DNA from 4 places in the Staphylococcus parequorum genome. Region 1 is predicted to be linked to each of the others. Evidence: riboswitches for the same ligand, from Rfam matches in the RefSeq annotation. Region 1 holds a riboswitch; each other region holds the start of a gene.
The links. Region 1 has a riboswitch for S-adenosylmethionine ahead of AAA453_RS03440 (aminotransferase class I/II-fold pyridoxal phosphate-dependent enzyme). Riboswitches for the same ligand answer to the same signal wherever they lie in the genome.
Positions count from the first base shown of each region.

Region 2: another riboswitch for S-adenosylmethionine. It lies ahead of metX (homoserine O-acetyltransferase MetX); the one in region 1 lies ahead of AAA453_RS03440 (aminotransferase class I/II-fold pyridoxal phosphate-dependent enzyme).
Region 3: another riboswitch for S-adenosylmethionine. It lies ahead of metK (methionine adenosyltransferase); the one in region 1 lies ahead of AAA453_RS03440 (aminotransferase class I/II-fold pyridoxal phosphate-dependent enzyme).
Region 4: another riboswitch for S-adenosylmethionine. It lies ahead of AAA453_RS04765 (Na+/H+ antiporter NhaC family protein); the one in region 1 lies ahead of AAA453_RS03440 (aminotransferase class I/II-fold pyridoxal phosphate-dependent enzyme).

Region 1 covers NZ_CP150682.1:741,003-746,388, forward strand. The annotation lists gene AAA453_RS03430 (PTS transporter subunit IIC) at 1-416, shown strand, start outside; gene AAA453_RS03435 (transglycosylase) at 947-1,705, shown strand; SAM riboswitch class I at 1,846-1,954, shown strand; gene AAA453_RS03440 (aminotransferase class I/II-fold pyridoxal phosphate-dependent enzyme) at 2,018-3,175, shown strand; gene AAA453_RS03445 (D-lactate dehydrogenase) at 3,196-4,200, shown strand; gene copZ (copper chaperone CopZ) at 4,294-4,500, opposite strand; partial or broken gene AAA453_RS03455 (heavy metal translocating P-type ATPase) at 4,557-5,386, opposite strand, start outside.
Region 2 covers NZ_CP150682.1:268,481-273,866, reverse strand. The annotation lists gene AAA453_RS01280 (DHH family phosphoesterase) at 1-673, opposite strand, end outside; gene AAA453_RS01275 (DUF2232 domain-containing protein) at 688-1,614, opposite strand; gene metX (homoserine O-acetyltransferase MetX) at 1,921-2,889, opposite strand; SAM riboswitch class I at 2,950-3,050, opposite strand; gene AAA453_RS01265 (AzlD domain-containing protein) at 3,179-3,508, opposite strand; gene AAA453_RS01260 (AzlC family ABC transporter permease) at 3,505-4,200, opposite strand; gene serS (serine--tRNA ligase) at 4,529-5,386, opposite strand, start outside.
Region 3 covers NZ_CP150682.1:1,429,828-1,435,213, reverse strand. The annotation lists gene crcB (fluoride efflux transporter CrcB) at 1-241, shown strand, start outside; gene AAA453_RS06985 (fluoride efflux transporter FluC) at 238-594, shown strand; gene AAA453_RS06980 (aldo/keto reductase) at 794-1,630, opposite strand; gene AAA453_RS06975 (nuclease-related domain-containing protein) at 1,827-2,735, opposite strand; gene metK (methionine adenosyltransferase) at 2,831-4,027, opposite strand; SAM riboswitch class I at 4,137-4,249, opposite strand; gene pckA (phosphoenolpyruvate carboxykinase (ATP)) at 4,425-5,386, shown strand, end outside.
Region 4 covers NZ_CP150682.1:1,038,215-1,043,600, reverse strand. The annotation lists gene AAA453_RS04775 (MurR/RpiR family transcriptional regulator) at 1-208, shown strand, start outside; gene AAA453_RS04770 (SRPBCC family protein) at 542-1,048, opposite strand; gene AAA453_RS04765 (Na+/H+ antiporter NhaC family protein) at 1,329-2,621, opposite strand; SAM riboswitch class I at 2,745-2,846, opposite strand; gene AAA453_RS04760 (flavin reductase family protein) at 2,974-3,585, opposite strand; gene AAA453_RS04755 (SDR family oxidoreductase) at 3,656-4,537, opposite strand; gene AAA453_RS04750 (amidohydrolase) at 4,623-5,386, opposite strand, start outside.

The DNA of each region.
Region 1 (5,386 bases):
GTTCTGCTTCGCTTGGTATCGTAGCGTGTGAAGGTGCACTTGTTGCAGGAACAATGAAAATGAATAGACCAGGCGTGCCGATCACAATTTTTCTAGGCGGCGTTAAAATGATGATACCGAATATGGTAAGACATCCTATTATTTTATTACCGATTTTTACAAATGCACTTATCACAGGATTTGTAGGTGGACTTATTGGTATAGAAGGTACAAAAGAATCTGCCGGATTTGGTATTATCGGACTTGTAGGACCCATTAGTGCCTTTAAATTTATGGAAGACTCGATATTAATGAATTTATTACTTGTATTTATCACATTCTTTGTAGTTCCATTTATTATGGGGTATTTAATTAATCTTTTCTATATGAAGGTATTAAAACTATATGATAGTAATATTTATAAATTCTTAGCATAAGAGGTTATATATTTTGAATATGAAGCGAGTAATGATTTGTAATAAACTAACATACAAATTAATTTTTTAAAAATGTATTTAGATAATCTAAAAGGCCACATAACAGTGGTCTTTTTTTATATTTCGACAAAATTAATTGCAAGTTTCGCCCCAAATTATAAATTTTATGTCGAATTTTAATTTTACAGTTTGATAACAGTAGATGGATTTGTAATATTTCAGACTATATGAAAAATTCGTAAGAAAATTGATATAAAGCGCAATATAATAACATTTAGAGGTATATGAAAAGTATATTTTATTTGTTTAGAGCGTAACAAAACAAAACGATTATATTTCAATGTTACAAAGAGAAGCTTTATCTGTAACGTTTTGTTATCTTAGTGTAATATAATTGACCGAAATTTATGGTATATTATTTGTGGCGAAAAAATAATACATAAAAATTAATTGCTTGAAGCACATAGGATAATTTAATTAACGAAAATATAATTTTACTTAAAAAGATTTAAATGGAGGATTTTTTAATTATGAAGAAGACAATTTTAGCATCATCATTAGCAGTAGCATTAGGTGTAACAGGATACGCAGCAACAGCAGACAACAATCAAGCTCACGCTTCAGAAGAAAACATCGACAAAGCGCATTTAGCTGAATTAGCACAAAGTGGTGCTGCAGAATTAAATGAAAAGCCATTACACGCAGGTGCATACAACTATGATTTCGTATTAGGTGGTTATGAATATACATTCACTTCAGATGGTCAATCATGGTCATGGGAATATGATGTAGCAGGTGCTCAAACTGCATCTTCTAACGTTTCTACAAATACAACTCAAGACGTTAGCGCGCAAGCAACTACTAACTCGAACGAAAAATCAACAAGCGAAGTAAGTACGCAACAACAATCAAGTAATGTTGACGTAAAACCAGTTGCAGCTCCTAAAGCTTCAACTACTACAAAAGTTGAAACTACACAAACAAGTACAACTACTAAAACTTACGAAGCTGCTAAAACTTCAGCTGCTGCAACAGGTGGATCAGTTAAAGCTCAATTCTTAGCTGCTGGTGGTACAGAAGCTATGTGGAATACTATCGTATTACCTGAATCAAGCGGTAACCCAAATGCTGTTAACCCAGCTGGTTACAGTGGTTTAGGTCAAACTAAAGAATCATGGGGTACTGGTTCAGTATCTACTCAAACTAAAGGTATGTTAAATTACGCTAAAGAACGTTACGGTTCAATTGATGCAGCATTAGCATTCCGTTCATCACACGGTTGGTGGTAGGATTTATATCGCTAAATCATAAAATTTAGTGATGTAAATCAAGAGAGTGACTCACAAGAGTCGCTCTTTTTTTATATACTTTAAAGTTTATTGACAAGAGCGAATATTCTGATAAAATTAAAGCTAATTAAATAAACGAAAACTTATCCAGAGAAGTTGAGGGATTTGGCCCTATGAGACTTCAGCAGCAGACTTATGTCGTAAGTACTGTGCTACTTCCAACAAGTGACATGACTTGATAGATAGGTGACATGTGAAAACTATATGCCACTTCATTGGGTATATAGTTTTTTTATATAGGAGGACTTTTTAATGTCAATTTCAGATAGATTAGCACAAATTCCCGATAGCTACTTTGGTAAAACGATGGGGCAAAAGGTTGAACATGGGCCTTTACCATTAATCAATATGGCAGTCGGTATCCCTGATGGCGAAACGCCAAAAGGTATTATTGATTGTTTCGCCGATGCGATACGTCTTCCTGAGAATCAGAAGTATGTAGCATTTCATGGTAAAGATAGCTTGAAACAAGCAATTGTAGATTTTTATGAAAGACAGTACCAAGTAGAATTAGATAAAGAAGAAGAGGTTTGTATTTTATATGGAACGAAGAATGGTTTAGTAGCACTCCCAACATGTATTGTTAATCCGGGAGAAAATGTATTACTACCAGATCCTGGTTATACGGATTATTTGGCAGGTGTGATGTTGGCTGATGCGCAGCCTGAGCGACTGGTGCTTAAAGCGCCGTATTATTTACCTGAATGGGATAAAGTAGATAAAGATGTGTTAGCTAATACACGTCTAGTTTATTTAACATATCCTAATAATCCAACGGGTTCAGTAGCTACAAAGGCTGTATTTGATGAAGCTGTCGCAAAATTTAAAAATACAAAAACTAAAATTGTTCATGATTTTGCATATAGTGCATTTGGTTTTGATGGTAAGAACCCAAGTTTGCTTCAATCTGAAGGTGCGAAAGATTTAGGCGTAGAAATTTTTTCACTATCTAAAGGTTACAACATGTCAGGATTCAGAGTGGGTTTTGCAGTAGGGAATAAAGACATGATTCAATCATTGAAGAAATATCAATCGCATACACACGCTGGTATGTTCGGTGCGTTACAAGATGCAGCTACTTACGCGCTGAATCATTATGATGATTTTTTAGAAGAACAAAACGAAACATTTAAAAGACGTAGAAACCAATTTGAAGCAAAACTCAAAGCAGTAGATATACCTTTTGAACCGATGAAGGGCGGTATTTTCTTATGGTTGAAAACACCATCTGAATACGATGGCGAAGCGTTTGTTGAATATTTATTACAAGAACAATCTATACTTGTTGCACCTGGCATACCTTTTGGTGAACATGGGCGTAACTATGTACGTATTTCATTGGCACTTGATGATCAAGCATTGATGGAAGCAGCAGAACGTATTCAATCGCTTAAATATCTTTATCAATAATAAAATAGGAGTGAATTTAGATGACAAGAATCAAACTTTTTGGCGTGCGTGAAGAAGATATTCCTTACATAGAAGCATGGGCAACAACAAACAAAGTAGAGGTGGATTTAGATAAAGATTTACTTACTTTAGATACAGTAGATCGTGTAGAAGGATTTGATGGTTTATCTTTATCACAGCAAATTTCATTAGATGAAGCAGTATACGAAAAATTACATGATTTTGGTATTAAACAAATTGCGCAACGAAGTGCAGGTTTTGATAGCTATGATTTAGAGTTAGCTCAAAAATATAATTTGATTATTTCAAATGTACCTTCATATTCACCACATTCAATTGCAGAATATACAGTGTCTCAAGCACTTAACTTAATTCGTAATTATAATGATATTCAACAAAAAACAGCATCTTATGATTTTAGATGGCAACCTGCGATATTATCACGTTCTATCAGAGATTTAAAAGTCGCCGTAATCGGCACAGGACGTATTGGTTCTATTGTAGGTAAAATTTTTGCTCAAGGGTTTGACGCTGAAGTTGTGGCATATGATATTGAACCGAATGAGCAATGCGAAACATATTTAACTTATAAAGATAGTGTGACTGAAGCTGTAAAAGATGCAGACATTGTCACTGTACATATTCCAGCTAGTAAAGAAAATGATTATTTATTTGATGAAGATTTATTTAATACGTTTAAGAAGGGGGCAGTATTTATCAACTGTGCACGTGGCACGATTGTAAAGACAAGTGCACTTATAGCAGCCTTGGATAATGGAATGTTAAAAGGTGCAGCGCTTGATACTTATGAGGGAGAGAAAGGATTGTTCCCTAGTGATCAAAGAGGCACAGAACTTAAAGATGATATTTTAACTCAATTAATTGAAAGACAAGATGTTATAGTGTCTCCTCATATTGCATTTTATACAGATGCAGCAGTCGAAAATTTAATTGTGGATGCACTAGATGCAACACTAGAAGTATTGAACACGGGTGATACAGGACTGCGTGTCAATACTTTATAAAGTGGTTTTAACATAATATTAAAAGTAATATAAGTAATAAAAAAAGTGGGCGCATCAAAGATGAGGCGTCCACTATATTTGTGTACTATTCATTTATTTTACATCATAACCTTGGTCTTCGATTGCTTCTTTCATATGAGACATTTCGACTTTGCTGTCATCATAATCTACTTTAACATTATTTTCTTCAAGGCTAACATCTGCTGTGTTAACACCATCAAGGTTAGTAAGTGCTGACTCTACTGCTTGTTTACAGTGATCACAACTCATGCCTTCTACTTTAATTGTTTCTGCAGTCATACAAATCACCTCCTTAAAATAATGAATGTCTCTATTATGATTATTTTAAAATTGAATTATAATTTCATGCGTTTAAGTCTCAATGCATTAGTGACGACACTCACAGAGCTTAACGCCATTGCGCACCGGCAACCCATGGTGCGAGTAAGCCTAATGCTGCAATCGGTATACCAGCTACATTGTAACCAAATGCCCAAAATAAGTTTTGACGAATATTGCGTATCGTTGCTTTACTGGCTTTCATGGCTTTTGGAATTAATAATAAGTCTCCACCAAGAATTGTAACGTCAGCAGCTTCTATGGCAACTTCTGTACCTGTACCAATTGCAATACCAATGTCTGCTTGTACAAGTGCTGGTGCATCATTGACACCATCACCAACCATGGCTACTGTCTTGCCTTGATCTTGTAGCGCTACAATTTTTGAGGCTTTTTCTTCAGGTAGTACGTCAGCAATTACTGTATCGATGCCTACCTGTTTTGCAATGGCTTGTGCAGTACGTTCGTTATCTCCAGTGAGCATCACGACTTCAATATTTAAATCATGAAGTTGTTGAATTGCTTCACTCGTTGAAGCTTTAACAGTGTCTGCAACAGCGATTGTTCCTTTTAATTCGCTATCTATGGCAATCATCATTGCTGTTTTTCCATCTTGTTCAAAACGTGATAACTGTGTTTCTGCACTGTTTATTGCAATATCTTGTTCTATCATGAATTTGCGATTACCAACGCGTAATGATTTACCATCAATCGTTGCTTTTATACCGTGACCTGGTATTGCTTCGAAATGTGCTACTTCTAAAAATGGTATATGGTTCTTTTTAGCGTAATTCACAATAGATTCCGCTAAAGGATGTTCAGAACCTTTTTCTGCACTTGCGAGTAG
Region 2 (5,386 bases), 470 kb from region 1:
ATTGATCAGAACTATAACGTTTGAAATAAATGTTATATTCTGTTGCCCATCTACTGATTACACGTGTAACCATAGAGTTGATTTCTGATTTTTGTGTATCGTTCATATTTTGAGTGATTTCATCGTAGTTATCTAAGAATAGTGTCATGATAATCGGTTTAGATTCTTCATATAATTCTTGCGTCTGAATTTCTTCTGTAATATCAAAGAAGTATAAAACATGTTCTTTTTCAGAATAGCGAACACGATAATGGTATTCATTTTCTTTAATTTCAATTTCTTGTGTTTTTTCTAATTGCTTTAAGATATTAGGATATACTTCGTTTACTGGGTCGGAAATGACATTACGATCTAATCGTTCCGACATAAAATGGTTCATCCACTCTATGTTTTCATTTTCGTCTAAGATAATCATCCCAATAGGTAAATTCTTAATTGCGATGTTGCTACCTTCAGAAATATGACCACTCAGATCATCTACATAGCTATCTAGTTTTTGTAAAGCTTGTCTTACCAAAAATACTGTCCCTATAATTATAACCACTAAGACAATCGCAGCGATGCCTGCCATAATTTGGTTGAAAACGAACCATATTACAACAAGCGCAATTGCTGTGAGCGCCATTATGATAAATGGCAAGAGCAAGGCTTTTTTAGTGGATTGACGATTCATTTTTCCACCTCAAATCATTTTTTAATGATACGTTTTAAGTTAATACATAAATCTATAACACCCAGGAGGCTTACAATATGTGTAAGTGGCATTAGAATTGTCCCTATTGCCATTAAAATCACAGTAAGTGTGAGCGGCATTGATTTTGCCTTTCCGAAAAAGTGAATCACACTTAACCCCTGAATATACATACATAATGATAACACAATTTCGAAGTTTAATACGATACTTTGGAACGCACTCGGTTCGGCAGTAAACATAACACAAAGTAGGACAATCATATACATCCATAGCAATGAACGCTTCATTTGCCACGCATATAATGGTTTGAATATTGGTGTAGCAATTTTGAATTTACGTAAAATTGGAAAAGTAACTAGTAAATTGATTAATATAAGTATAAATACTGCAATGATTACATAACTTGGTAATTGAACTGATAATTGACGGAATGTTTCTTCAAACATTTGTTTATAATCTGCACCAACACCTGCATTAGAAATATAATAATGTATTTGATCTTTCACAGGTTTCATTAATGTTGTTGATGTTGGTATTTTATCAAATGTTTGTAATGCCATAAATGCAATTAACGAGATCATACTCACGTATGTAGTTGTAATATAAAGTATACGCTCTTTAGATGTACGTTCTTTTAATAATTGGCCAACAACGAAACTCACTAAGAGTACGAGGACCATGATACTTAATACGAATATATTACCTAATAAAGTTGTTAAAACAACTGTTACGACTGCTGTTAAACCAAATGATTCTACAGACTTATGCCATAAAATAATGCCTGGAATTGTCGCAAACAAACTCAATACAAGCCCAAGCGGTGGTAATATATGTAAAGCTAAAGCTACTACGACTAGCGTGATTATACTAAGTATAGTTGCCTTAGGATATATTTTTGAAAACAAATTCGCCACTCCCATACTATTTTTGACTATAACTTTTATTTTAACCTCTTTAAAACTTTTATACAATTATTGCCAACTCATTTCTATAGAAGTTAAACATACGCTACACATTCAACTATTCGAAGATAAACTAATATTCATCCTTTCAGTTGATATTGAGACAGCTAAATCCCCTATTACTTCACAAGATCACAGCTATTTCCATGTGTTTTCCCAGAAAAAATAGGACCTACAAAGCAGTCAGTCTACTTTGTAGGTCCTATTGGTTATTCTGATTCTGCTGTGTCGTCCTAAATTTAACATTCTATAGTACAGTCACGCTCATTTACGCTTGATTTTATAAACCTTTAAGAAATGGTATAAATTAGGTGCCCAATCATTAAAATTAACTAAAAACCCATCATGCCCTACATTGTCAGGTACAAAGAAATGTTTATGGTATTTGAATCGTTGGCCAACTGCATAAACAAGATCATCAGGATAAAGTAAGTCATCCGCAAAGCCCATTGTCATAATCTTAGTATCCAGTCTGCTGAACACTTCGTCCACGTCATCACGCCCTCTATCCACATCGTGGCTGTCTAAGACGTCAAGCAGTGTTAAATAACATGCATAACTAAAGTGTTTCATAAACTTATCGCCTTGGTGCCTTTGATATGCAACCACTTGATCTGGCGAGAAGCGTTGTTCATAACTTTTAGACGAACGGTATGTTAAGAAGCCGAGTTGTCTTGCGATACTCATACCTTGTTCATGGTCTAAATGAATCGCTTGTCTCGCAATTTCATTAAATGCACGACTATATGAAGATGTTCTCTGTGTAGCAGCAAGTATAACTGCTTTATCAACCTCAAATTTACGGTTATATAATAACTCTACTGCTTGCATGCCACCTAAAGAGCCACCTATAAGTATATTAATACGTTCAAAGCCTAAATGCTCAATACCTAATTCAATTGCACGCACAATATCACGCAAAGTCAGTTGTTCTGGGAAGTCTTCATCCGTAAGCGCAGAACTAGAGCCAAATGGACTACCAATTACATTGAAAGTTAAAAACTGATAATCATTAATCGGCATATAACCACCATCAATAATACCTCTCCACCATCCAGGTTGTTCATTTGTGCCATATGTTAAGTGATTTCCTGTCAAAGCATGACACACGACCACAAGAGGTTGACCTTTCAATCCAACATGTTCGTAACGTAATTTTAAGTTTGAGATCGTTTCTCCTGACTCTGTTGTAAATGGTCCTAATTCTAATGTATCAACCGTATAATTCGTCATGACTTACCTCCTACTTAGTAAAAAAACTCCTCACTATTCAATAAGTAAGAAGTTGAAAATTACTTATCATTCGACTATATCGTTGGTTTTAGCACCGTACTTTATTTAGCCGGTTGCTGAAGCATCATTGGGCCAAATCCCTTAGCTTCTCGAAATAAGATTTATTTTAATTGTATTGCACTACATTACTACTATTGATGTTCCAACAATCCATTCATTTTTAAAAAATGTCGGAATTTTCTAATTATTGTCATTCTAACGGATAAAATGATTTACATCAATGAAATAATTAAAATACCCATCTTAATGCAGCCATAATAATAATGCCACCTATGATTGTAATTGTTAAACTACGTGTGATAACTGCAATCACTATTGTCGGGACCATCGTAATTAGAAACGGCACATTAATGCTATAACCCATCATGCCATCTTGTTGTTCAATCAAACCATCAATAACTAAAGCAGTAAATAACGTGATTGGTATAAACGACAACCATTTTACAACTCTTTCAGATAGTTTAATTTTAGATATAAGTAAAAACGGTATAATCCGTGTAAACCATGTCACAATACCACAAAGCAAAATAATAATAAGCATATGCGTCGTTGTTGTCATCGTTCCATCACCACCCCGAGTCCAGCTGCTACCGTAGAAGCAAGAATAATTGCCACGTAAGACGGCATAAAGAGACTTAGAAGAAGCATCATCACAATTACAGTAATGATCAATACAAAATACGTCTTGATGCGAGAGCGTTGAACTGATTCAAACTGTGACACAGCTAAAAAGATAAACATCGCAGCAATAGCGAAATCTAAACCTAACGTCTCTGGGTTGTTTATGTATTTTCCAAATATAGCACCAATAACACATGCAAATGTCCAAAACAAATAAGCTGTGATATTTAAACCATATAACCAACGATCGTTAATTTTTTCTCCTTTAAGATGTGGCGTAATTGCTACACCAAACGTTTCATCTGTAATAAGCGTTGAAAGTCCTATTCGATTTAATAAGCCGTATGATTGGTAACTCGGTGCAAGCGTCATACTTAGTAGAAACATTCTGGAATTTACGATAAATGCTGTTAACACAATCGCAGAAATCGGTGTACCTGCGATGACTAATGCACAAATGATGAATTGTGCAGCACCAGCATATACAAGTAAGCAGAGTAAGATAATTTCAAGCAAACTAAATCCTGAGGCTACAGCAACAATTCCAAAAGACAGCCCTACCCCAGCGTATCCTAATAATGTAGGAACACATTCTTTCACACCTTGCTTAAAAGTTACATGCGCTTCCATTACCTCACTCCTTTCATTTTTAATTTTAAAAAACAATAGCTTAAGTTTAATATAAATTAGGCGTTATATTCAATCACTTTAGCATTCCGTTTGTGTGACGGAAGACAACCCTCTGTTTTAAAAATCTTATTTATCAACGTTTTAAACTTTTCTGAATCTTATGAAATATTTTAGACTTACCTGTTATTTTTCACATGAAAAACCATTGATGTTACTTACATAATTTTATAAATCCACTTAATTTTACCCCTCCCCTACCCCACCTCGATATAAATAAAGAGCGCAACAAAGGTCTTTGCTACGCTCTTTTAGCCATACTTATTTAATTTTATTTTACAGGACGGATCTCTGTTTTACCGCCCATAAATGGAACTAAAGCATCAGGTATTGTAATAGAACCATCTGCGTTTTGATAGTTTTCAACGATTGCTGCAAATGTACGTCCCACTGCTAACCCACTACCATTTAGTGTATGCACTAATTCTGGTTTAGCATTTTTATCACGTTTGAAACGGATATTCGCACGACGCGCTTGGAAGTCAGTTATATTTGAACATGAACTAATTTCCTTATAATCATTATAGCTTGGTAACCAAACTTCTAAGTCATATGTTTTACTAGCTCCAAATCCAATGTCACCTGTACACAGATTCACACGACGATAAGGTAGCACAAGTTCTTCTAAAATCGCTTCTGCATGATTTGTCATTTCTTCAAGCGCATCCCAAGAATCTTCTGGTTTTTCAAAACGAACCATTTCAACTTTATCGAATTGATGTAATCGAATCAGACCTCTTGTATCACGTCCGGCTGAACCCGCTTCACTACGATAACATGCTGATTGTGCTGTGAATTTAGCTGGTAAGACATCAGGACCTATAATTTCATTACGGTAATAATTCGTTAACGGTACTTCAGCTGTTGGAATTGTGTACAGCCCTTCTTTTTCAATTTTGAATAAATCTTCTTCAAATTTAGGTAATTGACCTGTTCCATACATTGAATCAGCGTTTACTAATTGTGGTACCATCATTTCTGTATAACCATGCTGTGTTGTATGTTTCGTTACCATATAGTTCATTAACGCTCTTTCTAATTGTGCACCTTCACCAGTTAAGAAGACAAATCTAGCACCTGATACTTTAGCACCACGTTCAAAGTTAGCCATTTTTAAATCTTCTACAAG
Region 3 (5,386 bases), 690 kb from region 1:
CTTAATGGGACTTATTGGAACGATGACTATAAAGTATTTTAGAAATAATCCATTACTTAAAAAAGGTATAACTACTGGATTTTTAGGTGCACTCACTACTTTTTCTACTTTTCAATTTGAGCTTGTTTCGTTTTTAGAACAACAAGCATATTTATTAATGATTTTATACGCTTTAAGTAGTTATATTATAGGTATACTTGTCTGTTATCTTGGTGTGAAAATGGGGGCTCGTATATCATGACACAATTACTGTTAGTTATGTTAGGTGGCGGTCTCGGAGCTGTAATCAGAGGATTTATTACTAACGTTTGTACAAGTAGATTTAATAGTAAGCTACCTATTGCAACGCCAATTGTTAATATATTAGGCAGTTTAATAATTGGTTTATTGATGGGTATGACATTAAATATAGATTGGGTCCATCCCTTTGTAGTTGTCGGCGTTCTCGGTGGATTAACTACATTTTCTACTTTATCTTCAGAGTTAGTCAAATTACTAACATCCGAAAAGAACATTTTTAACTTTTTAATTTATTCTTTACTGCAATATGGCGTTTCATTTTTATCCTGTTTATTAGGATACATCATGATTTAGCCGATTAATTGAAATTCAGATGCATATAAATACAATAGGTATTAATAACTTCAATCACCATCCTTATTATAAAAATAGTTAAACATACGGCTTAACTATAAAAAGACTTAAAAGGGACCAATCTATTTGAAAAAACAAATAGATTGGTCCTTTTCTATTTAAGAAGTGCGTATTTGTAACTCACTCTCTTCTTTTCATACTAGTGCCCACTATATTCAGATGGATCTGGTCCAATTCTTCTATCTTCGTTGAGTTTATCTAATTTCTCAATTTGTGCTGATGTTAATTGGAAATCAAATACATTTAAATTTTCTTCTATTCTAGAAGGCGTTACTGATTTAGGTATTACTACAACACCATGTTCTATGTTCCAACGAATAATCACTTGTGCTGGTGATTTCCCTACTTCAGATGCAACACTTTTTACAGTATCATCTTCTAAAATTTGCGCATTCATGAGTGGTGACCATGATTCCATGTGAATATTTTGTACTTCTAAATATCTGCTTAATGATTCTTGCAATAAATATGGATGGAATTCAACTTGGTTAATCACAGGTTTAATAGAAACTTGGGCTAACAACGCTTCAAAATGCTCTGTTTTAAAATTACTTACACCAATGTTTTTCACTCTGTCATTTTTGTATAAATCTTCCATACCTTGCCAAGTATCTATCATTAAAGCTTCATCTGTACCTGGCCAATGCATGAGATACAAATCTAGGTAATCTAATCCAAGTTTATTTAAACTCGTTTCATAAGCATCTGCAACGTTTTCACGGCCATAATCTGCTAACCATAATTTAGATGTGATAAACAAATCACTTCTTTGCTTACCTGTAGCTACTAAACCTTCTGCGATACCTTCCCCTACTTTTTCTTCGTTATCATATACCATTGCCGTATCTATATGTGTGTAACCATTTTCTATCGCATGTTTTACTGATGCTTTACATTCGTTACTGTTTTCGACACGAAACGTACCTAAACCAACAATTGGCATTTCATTGCCATTATAAAAAGTTACATGTTCCAAATTAAAATCCCCTTTTCTATTTAGATAACTATTATATTAATCAATTTTCTTTAAATTATAAATTAAAAGGACTTTAATTTACCAAATTATCTCGAATTAATAATTAAAATACATTGTTCAGGCATTTTAAAATTCAACAAAAAAAGATAGATAACCTATATGGCTACCTATCTTTGTTAAAATTAAGTATTTCACATTAATTAAATGTTTCTATTTCATCCATAACACGTTGTAAATCTTCAACATTGTATTGAATTCGACCGTGGAATACAAATTTATTAAAGAACTCATCAAGTTGCTCTGCACCCACTAGCACTTTAGTATTTGAACTTTGTGCATAATTTGAAATTGTTACAGCACCTTCATTTTTAGGATTGAAGTATAAAATAGTAGTTGGTGTGAATTTTAAATTGAGTTCTGTTTGGATATCACCGGCAAGTTTTTCTATTTCATTTAAGTGCGATGTATAATTTACAAACGATAATGATTGCGTATCTTCATTCTGATCTAACACAAGTGTTTGTGGTGTATGCTTATCAAGATCTAAAGTATTAAATACCTGCTCCATCATTGGTTGTTCTTTGAATTGGGCTGCACTAACACCATTATAAACATGCCCTTTCAATAATTGAGAATCTATGATGTATAAACCAGTACGTGTCAGTACTAAATGACTGATACGTTGAACATCGCTAAATTCATTTCTAGGTAAAAATATATTAGCCATAATGTGCATATCTTCAGGACGTATTCTTTTTTCATTTACAAGACGTTCACGGATACCAATCAATCTCATGTCAGTTACATATTCACTATGATTCTTAGAAAATAATTTTAAAGCATCAATTTCTCTATCTTTAGAACTAACTGTAGCTGCATATTCTTCCTTTTGCTTCGTTACAGTTTTTTTATTTTCTATTCTTTCCTTTTCCAACTCTTCTTCATGCTCATCGCTTAATTTTTGTTCTCTAGATTTATACTGCTCTTCAGCGTTTTTTTGCGCTTTCTTTTTACTTTTTAAAGCAAGCATAAATAATATCAAACAAATGACTGCTACGATGATTGCCACGATTAAACCAATTTCTATTGGCCCTAATGAATTCATAACAAAAACGCTCCTTTATGTGTTCAGTAACTTAATTATAATAGATAATAGCTCATCATTCGATAGAAAAGTCCAGAAAATTAAATTTTAGTTTTTTATGCTTCTACAGAATCTTTTAATAGGTTTACTTTATCTAATTTTTCCCATGGTAATAAGATATCTGTACGGCCAAAATGACCATAGGCAGCTGTTTGTTTATAGATTGGATGTTTTAAATCTAACATTTTAATAATGCCAGCAGGTCTTAAGTCAAAATGCGTGCGTACAGCTTCTACTAACTCATCTTCACTTACGCTACTTGTTCCAAATGTATCAATAGAAATTGAAACTGGTTCAGCAACACCAATTGCATATGCTAATTGTACTTCACATTTGTCTGCTAATTTAGCCGCAACAATATTTTTAGCTACATAACGTGCAGCATAAGCAGCAGAACGGTCAACTTTTGTTGGGTCCTTACCACTGAAACAACCGCCACCATGACGTGCATAACCACCATATGTGTCTACAATAATTTTACGACCAGTAAGTCCAGCATCTCCTTGAGGACCACCAATCACAAAACGACCAGTAGGATTAATATAAAACTTAGTATCTTCATCTAATAGATGTTCAGGCACTGTTGGATAAATAACGTGCGCTTTAATGTCATCTTGTATTTGTTGCAATTCAGTATCTTCTGCATGTTGCGTAGAAACAACGATAGTGTCTATACGTTGCGGCTTATCCTGTTCATCATATTCAACCGTTACTTGTACTTTCCCATCTGGGCGTAAATATTTTAATATTTCATCTTTTCGTACATCAGATAATTTCTTAGCAAGTTGATGTGATAAGAAGATTGGTAAAGGCATATACGTATCCGTTTCATTTGTAGCATAACCAAACATTAAGCCTTGATCACCAGCACCAGTTGCTTCAATTTCTTCTTCTGATGCATCTTCACGATACTCTAATGCTGTGTCAACACCTTGCGCGATGTCAGGAGATTGCTCATCAATTGCAGTTAATACGGCCATGGTTTGACTGTCATACCCATATTTTGCACGTGTGTAACCAATCTCTTTAATTGTTTCTCTTACTACTTTTGGAATATCAACGTAAGTTGTTGTAGATATTTCACCTGAAATTAACGCCATACCAGTAGTTACCGTAGTTTCACAAGCGACCCTTGCATTAGGATCGTCTTTTAAAATCTCATCTAATATTGCATCAGATACTTGATCCGCTATTTTGTCCGGGTGCCCTTCTGTTACAGATTCTGAAGTGAATAATCTTCTATTGTATGTCATAATTTGCTCCTTTAGTTTTAAATTACGAAAATTCTCTCTCTGTTGAGCTCATTAAAAAAGGCCTTCATCACTATATTAAATAGAGAGAAGGCCCTTATACGTCCATTCGCTCTTATCGTTCAGACGATATATGTCTGCAAACGGTTTGGCACCTTTCTTCGTATTAAGAAGAGGTTGCTGGGCTTCATTGGGTCCATGTCCCTCCGCCACTCAGGATAAGAGAATCCGTTAAGTCCTATAGTACCTAATCTATGATATATTGTCAATTTAACAATTATTAATATTTATTTAAAATTTCTAAAATTCCTTTTAATATGATGTGGACTATTAATTCATATGTGTTATACTCTTTAATTGTAAAGGCTTACATTAACTAAATAGCGTTGGAGGGATTAGTATGGCGGTAGATACATACACATACACAAGCAAGATTGAAAGTATATTAGAGAAACCATCATCATTATTTCAACTATCTACAACACAGTTGTATAACAAAATTTTAAATAATGATGAAGGTGCATTGACTGAACTTGGAGCAATTAACGCTAAAACAGGTAAATACACAGGTCGTTCTCCAAAAGATAAGTTTATTGTAAATGAACCATCTTATAGAGATGACATCGATTGGGGAAACATAAATCAACCTATCGAAGAAGAAACGTTCTTAAATTTGTATGATAAAGTTTTAGCCCATTTAAACAAAAAAGATGAACTTTATGTATTTAATGGTTATGCAGGTAGTGATGAAGATTCACAATTAAAACTCACTGTCATTAATGAGTTAGCTTGGCATAATTTATTCGCACAAAATATGTTCATTCGCCCAAGTACTAAAGAAGAAGCTAGCGAAATCAAATCAGATTTCACTATTGTTTCAGCACCTTCTTTTAAAGCAGTTCCTGAAGTTGATGGCACAAACTCCGAAACATTTATAATTACCTCTTTCAAACATAAAGTGATATTGATTGGTGGCACTGAATATGCTGGAGAAATGAAAAAAGGAATTTTCTCAGTAATGAACTACTTACTCCCTAAAGATAAAATCATGAGCATGCACTGTTCGGCTAACGTTGGCGATAAAGGTGATGTAGCATTGTTCTTCGGTTTATCCGGTACAGGTAAAACAACACTTTCTGCTGACCCAACACGCAAACTGATTGGTGATGATGAGCATGGTTGGAATGAAAACGGCATTTTCAATATTGAAGGTGGCTGCTATGCTAAAGCAATTAACCTTTCATATAAAAAAGAACCGCAAATTTACGACGCAATTAAATATGGTACTATTTTAGAAAACGTAGTTGTCGATGAAGATGGTGATGTAGACTTCGATGATAACTACTACACTGAAAACACTAG
Region 4 (5,386 bases), 300 kb from region 1:
GTTACGTCAAAAGTATTTTTTCTCCATAACTACTTTAAATGATAATACACTTGCTCAAAAAGCTGATTATAATATTTATGTCTCTAGCAACACTTTTTATCTTGCTGACGGTATAGATTATTCAAGCTTTATAAGTTATCACATATTTTTCGAAACATTATTGCGTAAGTTTAACGAGCGCATAGAAAAAGGTGAAATTATTTCTTAATAATTCACAAACTTTATGCTGAGCTTATTACTATTGCAATACAACTAAGCATCTCTAAGTTCAAATATCAGTACACCACACCATTAACATCTACTTATGGCGTGGTGTTATTTTAATTTGTTCTACGGTATTTTCAACCTAATTTCATACGAGACGCCTGAGAGGAACAGCATGAACCGAAGACTATATACAAGCTGAGACCATGCCCTAGGCAAGCGAGTATGAAATATATATTGTACAGTAGAAGTTATACTTGGGCGAAAGCGCACAAAAAAACTGCCAACAAAGCGACAACTTTGCTAACAGTTTATATTCACAACATCTCATTACATGTTAAAGGTCTGATTCAAATTCTTCCAATACCACTTGTAATTTATCAAATAATATTTCAAAACCATGCGCAGTAGAATCATGATATTCTTTTTTCTTCTGCTTATATTCCAGTGTTGTATATCTACGTTCTTTTGGCACAAAAGCTTTATAATTAAAAATCATTTGTGTGATGCCCGCTTCTCTTTCGAATATTTCAATTTCAATTGTATCTTCAGAATCACTTAACTCTGGCATACCAATTGTCATGACGATATATTCATACGGTGTTAACGTAATAAAAGAACCTTTTACTACATTTTCTTTCCCTTTACGAACGTCAACTATTTCATAACTTCCATTTTGTTCAGCGTTAATATGAATTGATTTATTTGTTCTATCTGTTGTCATAAACCATTGTTTAAGAAAACGTTGATCTGTCCATGCTTGATATAATAATTCTGGTTCAACTTTAAATAGTCGTTCAAGTCGAATCTCAACGTATTCATTTTCAACATTATATTTACCCACGATTGTTCACCTACTTTCACTCTTAATTCTATTCTAACCTATTCTACAAGACTTCTAAACAATAATCATATGAATCATAAAATGTTCTAGTCTTTACTTTAAAACGATCAACTTCTATATTTTATCGTCAATAGTCAGTAAACGTCAAAATTTTAAACGTCACTTCCGTAAAAACATGTATTTAAGAACTTTTTATAAAATTACATTATATTCCAACATAATAAAAAGGGAGGTTCATCAGATACAAACAATGCACTGATTCTCCTTCCCTTTTAACCCCTTATTTTTTATTTAATCTTGGTAAGTTAAAGAAGATTGCAATCAAACCACAAACTCCTAAAATCATAGGATAAATAGAGTAAGGTAATAACTCAAATGGAGATATAGATGCCACACCTGCTGCTGCAATTAACTGTGGACTATAAGGTAAGAGTCCTTGGAAACAACTCGCAAACATATCCAAAATACTTGCAGATTTTCTTGGGTCTACATCGTATTCTTCCGAAATTTCTTTTGCTAGTGGACCAGCCATCAATATCGATATCGTATTATTCGCTGTTGAAATATCCGCTGCACTGACTAACCCAGCTATACCTAATTCTGCGCCACGTTTTGATTTCACTCTATTACGAACAAAGTGAAGTAACCATGTAATACCGCCGTTATGTTGAATAAGTGCTACAAGACCTCCGATAAGTAAGGCAATCATCGCTATATCTTCCATACCAATAATACCTTTTGAAATAGATCCTAATAATCCCGTCCAACCAAATGATCCATCTATAAGGCCAATTACTGCTGATAATGCGATACCACCTATAAGTACAATAATCACATTAATACCAATTAATGCTAATATCAGTACCATTAAATAAGGTAAGACTTTGATAATGTTATAGTCATAACTTTTAGTTGCATCAATTTGTGCTCCATTTGTTAAAAACCACAAAGCTATAATCGTAAATATAGCACCTGGCAACACAATTTTAATATTCACTTTAAATTTATCACTCATTTTTGTTTTTTGAGTACGTACAGCTGCGATTGTTGTATCTGAAATCATTGATAAATTATCACCAAACATTGCACCACCTACAACCGTAGCCATCGTAATAGCTGCTGAGACATCAGTTGCTTGACTCAATCCAAATCCAACAGGCGCTATTGCTGCTACTGTACCTACAGAGGTACCCATTGAAAGCGAAACAAACATACAAATAATAAATAAGCCTACGATAATTAAATTTTCTGGAATAAGTGACAATCCTAAATTAACTGTAGATTGCACGCCACCCATGTCTTCAGTAGTTTGAGAGAAGGCTCCAGCCAGTATAAAGATGAGCATCATTAAAATAATATTTGAATGACCCGCGCCTTTTGTGAAGACTTCCACTTTTTTATGAAACGTTTCTTTTCTATTTAAAATCAAAGCTACAATAGATGCTACTAAAATTGCTACATTTAAAGGCATTGTTGAAAAATCACCCGTACCAATACCTACACCTAAAAATAAGCCTACAAATACGAGCAATGGAATCAATGCCCAAGCGTTACCTTTCTTTATCTTCTCCATACAAAACCAACTTTCTATAAGGGTAAAAGCGTGAAATTTACTCATCGCTATTTCTTTGTTTTTCCTTTTTGAAAATAAAAAAACTCTTTTCTATTGAAGAAAAGAGTAAACGTTGTGTTTTCATTCTTATCTTCTAGCATACATTTATGCTACTGGAATTGGCACACGCATCATCATGTTGCCGAAGTATCGACGGGCCAGTCCCTCCACTTCTCTAGATAAGTTATTAAATTGTTCTATTACAGTACATTTTCAACTGTAATTCGTCAAATACTGATTTAGCTTAATACGTTAAAGCACGTTTGTCAACATTACTTTGCAATCATACGCTATATACAAAAAGTGCGACACCTTATTCAGTAGGTCGCACAATCGTAAATGTTTCTCCTAACGACGCATAGTCATTGCCGGCTAAGCGCGAGACAGCTGCTAATGCCTGAGCATCAATTTTACTATCTTCAAAGTATACATCATCATCGATATGGAACATAACGACTTCACCAATAATTAAATCAGAACCTTCTTGTGGATCGCCCAATGGAATAATTCTGTTTAATTTACATTCCATGCGGACTTTTGCTTGTTGTATCCCTGGGACAGAAACAAGTTCTGAATCAATACATGTTAAATTTGTTCTTTCTAGCTCATTACGCTTACGCTCTATTGGTGCTGCCGTTTTATTAACTTCTTCAACAATTGTTTCATCAGTAATATGAACGACAAATTCTTCGGTTTCTTCGATATTTACTGAGGTATCTTTTCGTTCACCTTCTGAACGGACCGTAGAAATCATAATCATTGGCGGTGCGCTATTCACTATATTAAAGAAACTGAATGGCGCTGCATTTAAATGACCTGATTTATCTTGAGAAGTAACAAATGCAATCGGTCTTGGAATTATACTCCCACTCAATAATTTATAATTTTGTTTTTTAGAGAGTGTATCTGCTTTAAATTGTTTCATATTTTATTACCATACCCTTCAAAAAATAAAAGCTAGATAATCTATAAGAGATTACTAACTTTTGATATCATTAGTCTAACTGAGTTCCGCCTGTTACACCATAAACTTGCCCAGTCGTATAACTCGACTCTTCAGCAGCTAAATGTACATATACTCCTGAAAGTTCAACAGGTTGCCCTGCTCTACCTAACACTTCTTTTTGACCAAATGTAGGTATCTTCGATTGTGGTTGTCCGCCAGATATTTGTAGGGGTGACCAAAATGGCCCAGGTGCTACACAATTCACACGAATACCTTTGGCACCTAATTCTTCTGATAAACTTTTAGTTAATGAAATGATTGCTGCTTTTGATGCTGCATAATCATGTAGGATAGGACTTGGATTATACCCTTGCACGGATGATGTTGTCGTAATTGTAGCACCCGGTTGTAAATAATCTAGTGCTTTTTGAACTGTCCAAAATATAGGATAAACGTTTGTTTCAAATGTTTCAGTAAATGAAGCTGTATCGAAACTTTTTAAATCATCTCTGTATTGTTGGTGTCCTGCTACAAGGGTTACATTATCTAAACCACCTAATTCATTATAAGCTTGCTCAACTAAATCATAGTTAAATTGTTCATTTCGGAGATCTCCTGGTATTAAAACAGCTTTTCTACCTGCTAATTCAATCACTTCTTGTACTTCTTCGGCGTCTGCTTGTTCTTCAGGAAGATAATTTATCGCTACATCTGCGCCTTCTTTCGCATACGCTATAGCAGCAGCTCTTCCAATGGCAGAATCTCCACCCGTCACTAACATTTTATAATCTGTTAATCTACCATAACCAATATATGAAGTTTCCCCACAATCTGGTTTAGGTTCTAATTCTTTTTGTAAACCAGGAAGCGTTTGTTCTTGTTTTGGAAAATCTTCATTTGAAAATTTTGTTCTTGGATCTTGGGCTGCCATAATACAACACTCCTTAAATAATTATTATATCTATACATTACCCAAATTTTATAGGAGTTAATACATATACAAAGTGTTTAACAACTTATACTTCGTTCAATAATTTTTGAACAAATGTAACAAAATACTCAGGCACTTTTTCTAGAATACGTTCATCTGGGTCATACTTAGGGTGATGTAAATCATATTCACTATTCGACCCAATGAATGCAAAGACACTTGGATATTTATTTGCAAAACCAGAAAAGTCTTCGCCAATTGTTAAAGGTTTATCCATAACTTCTACATTATATCCAACTTGTTTGGCTACTTCGATAGCGTCATTCGTTAATTTTTCATCGTTTTTAACGGCACCTGGTAAACGATGATATAGTGTTTCTATTTCGACATCAAAGGCTTCTGCAAGTCCACTTCCAATTGCTCTAAGTCGTTCTTCAATATAAACACGTTTATCTTCATCAAAGCTTCTCACAGTACCTTGGACGTACGCTTGATCAGCAATAACATTCCATGTATTGCCACTAGATACTTCACCTATAGTTACGACTGCGCTATCAAAAGCAGATAAATTTCTGCTTACAATCGATTGAACACTATTAATTAATTGTCCTAGAACGATGACAGGGTCGTTACCCTGTTCTGGTTTAGCAGCATGCGCACCTGTACCTTTTATTTTAAATTCAAAACGGTCTACAGACGATGTAATTACACCCGACTTCACTGCAAATTCACCCACATCTAACGACGGATAGTTGTGATAGCCTAATACAGCTTTTGCGTCATCAATCGCTCCTGATTCAGTGATATGTAGCGCCCCATAACCCAGTTCTTCTGCAGGTTGAAAAATAA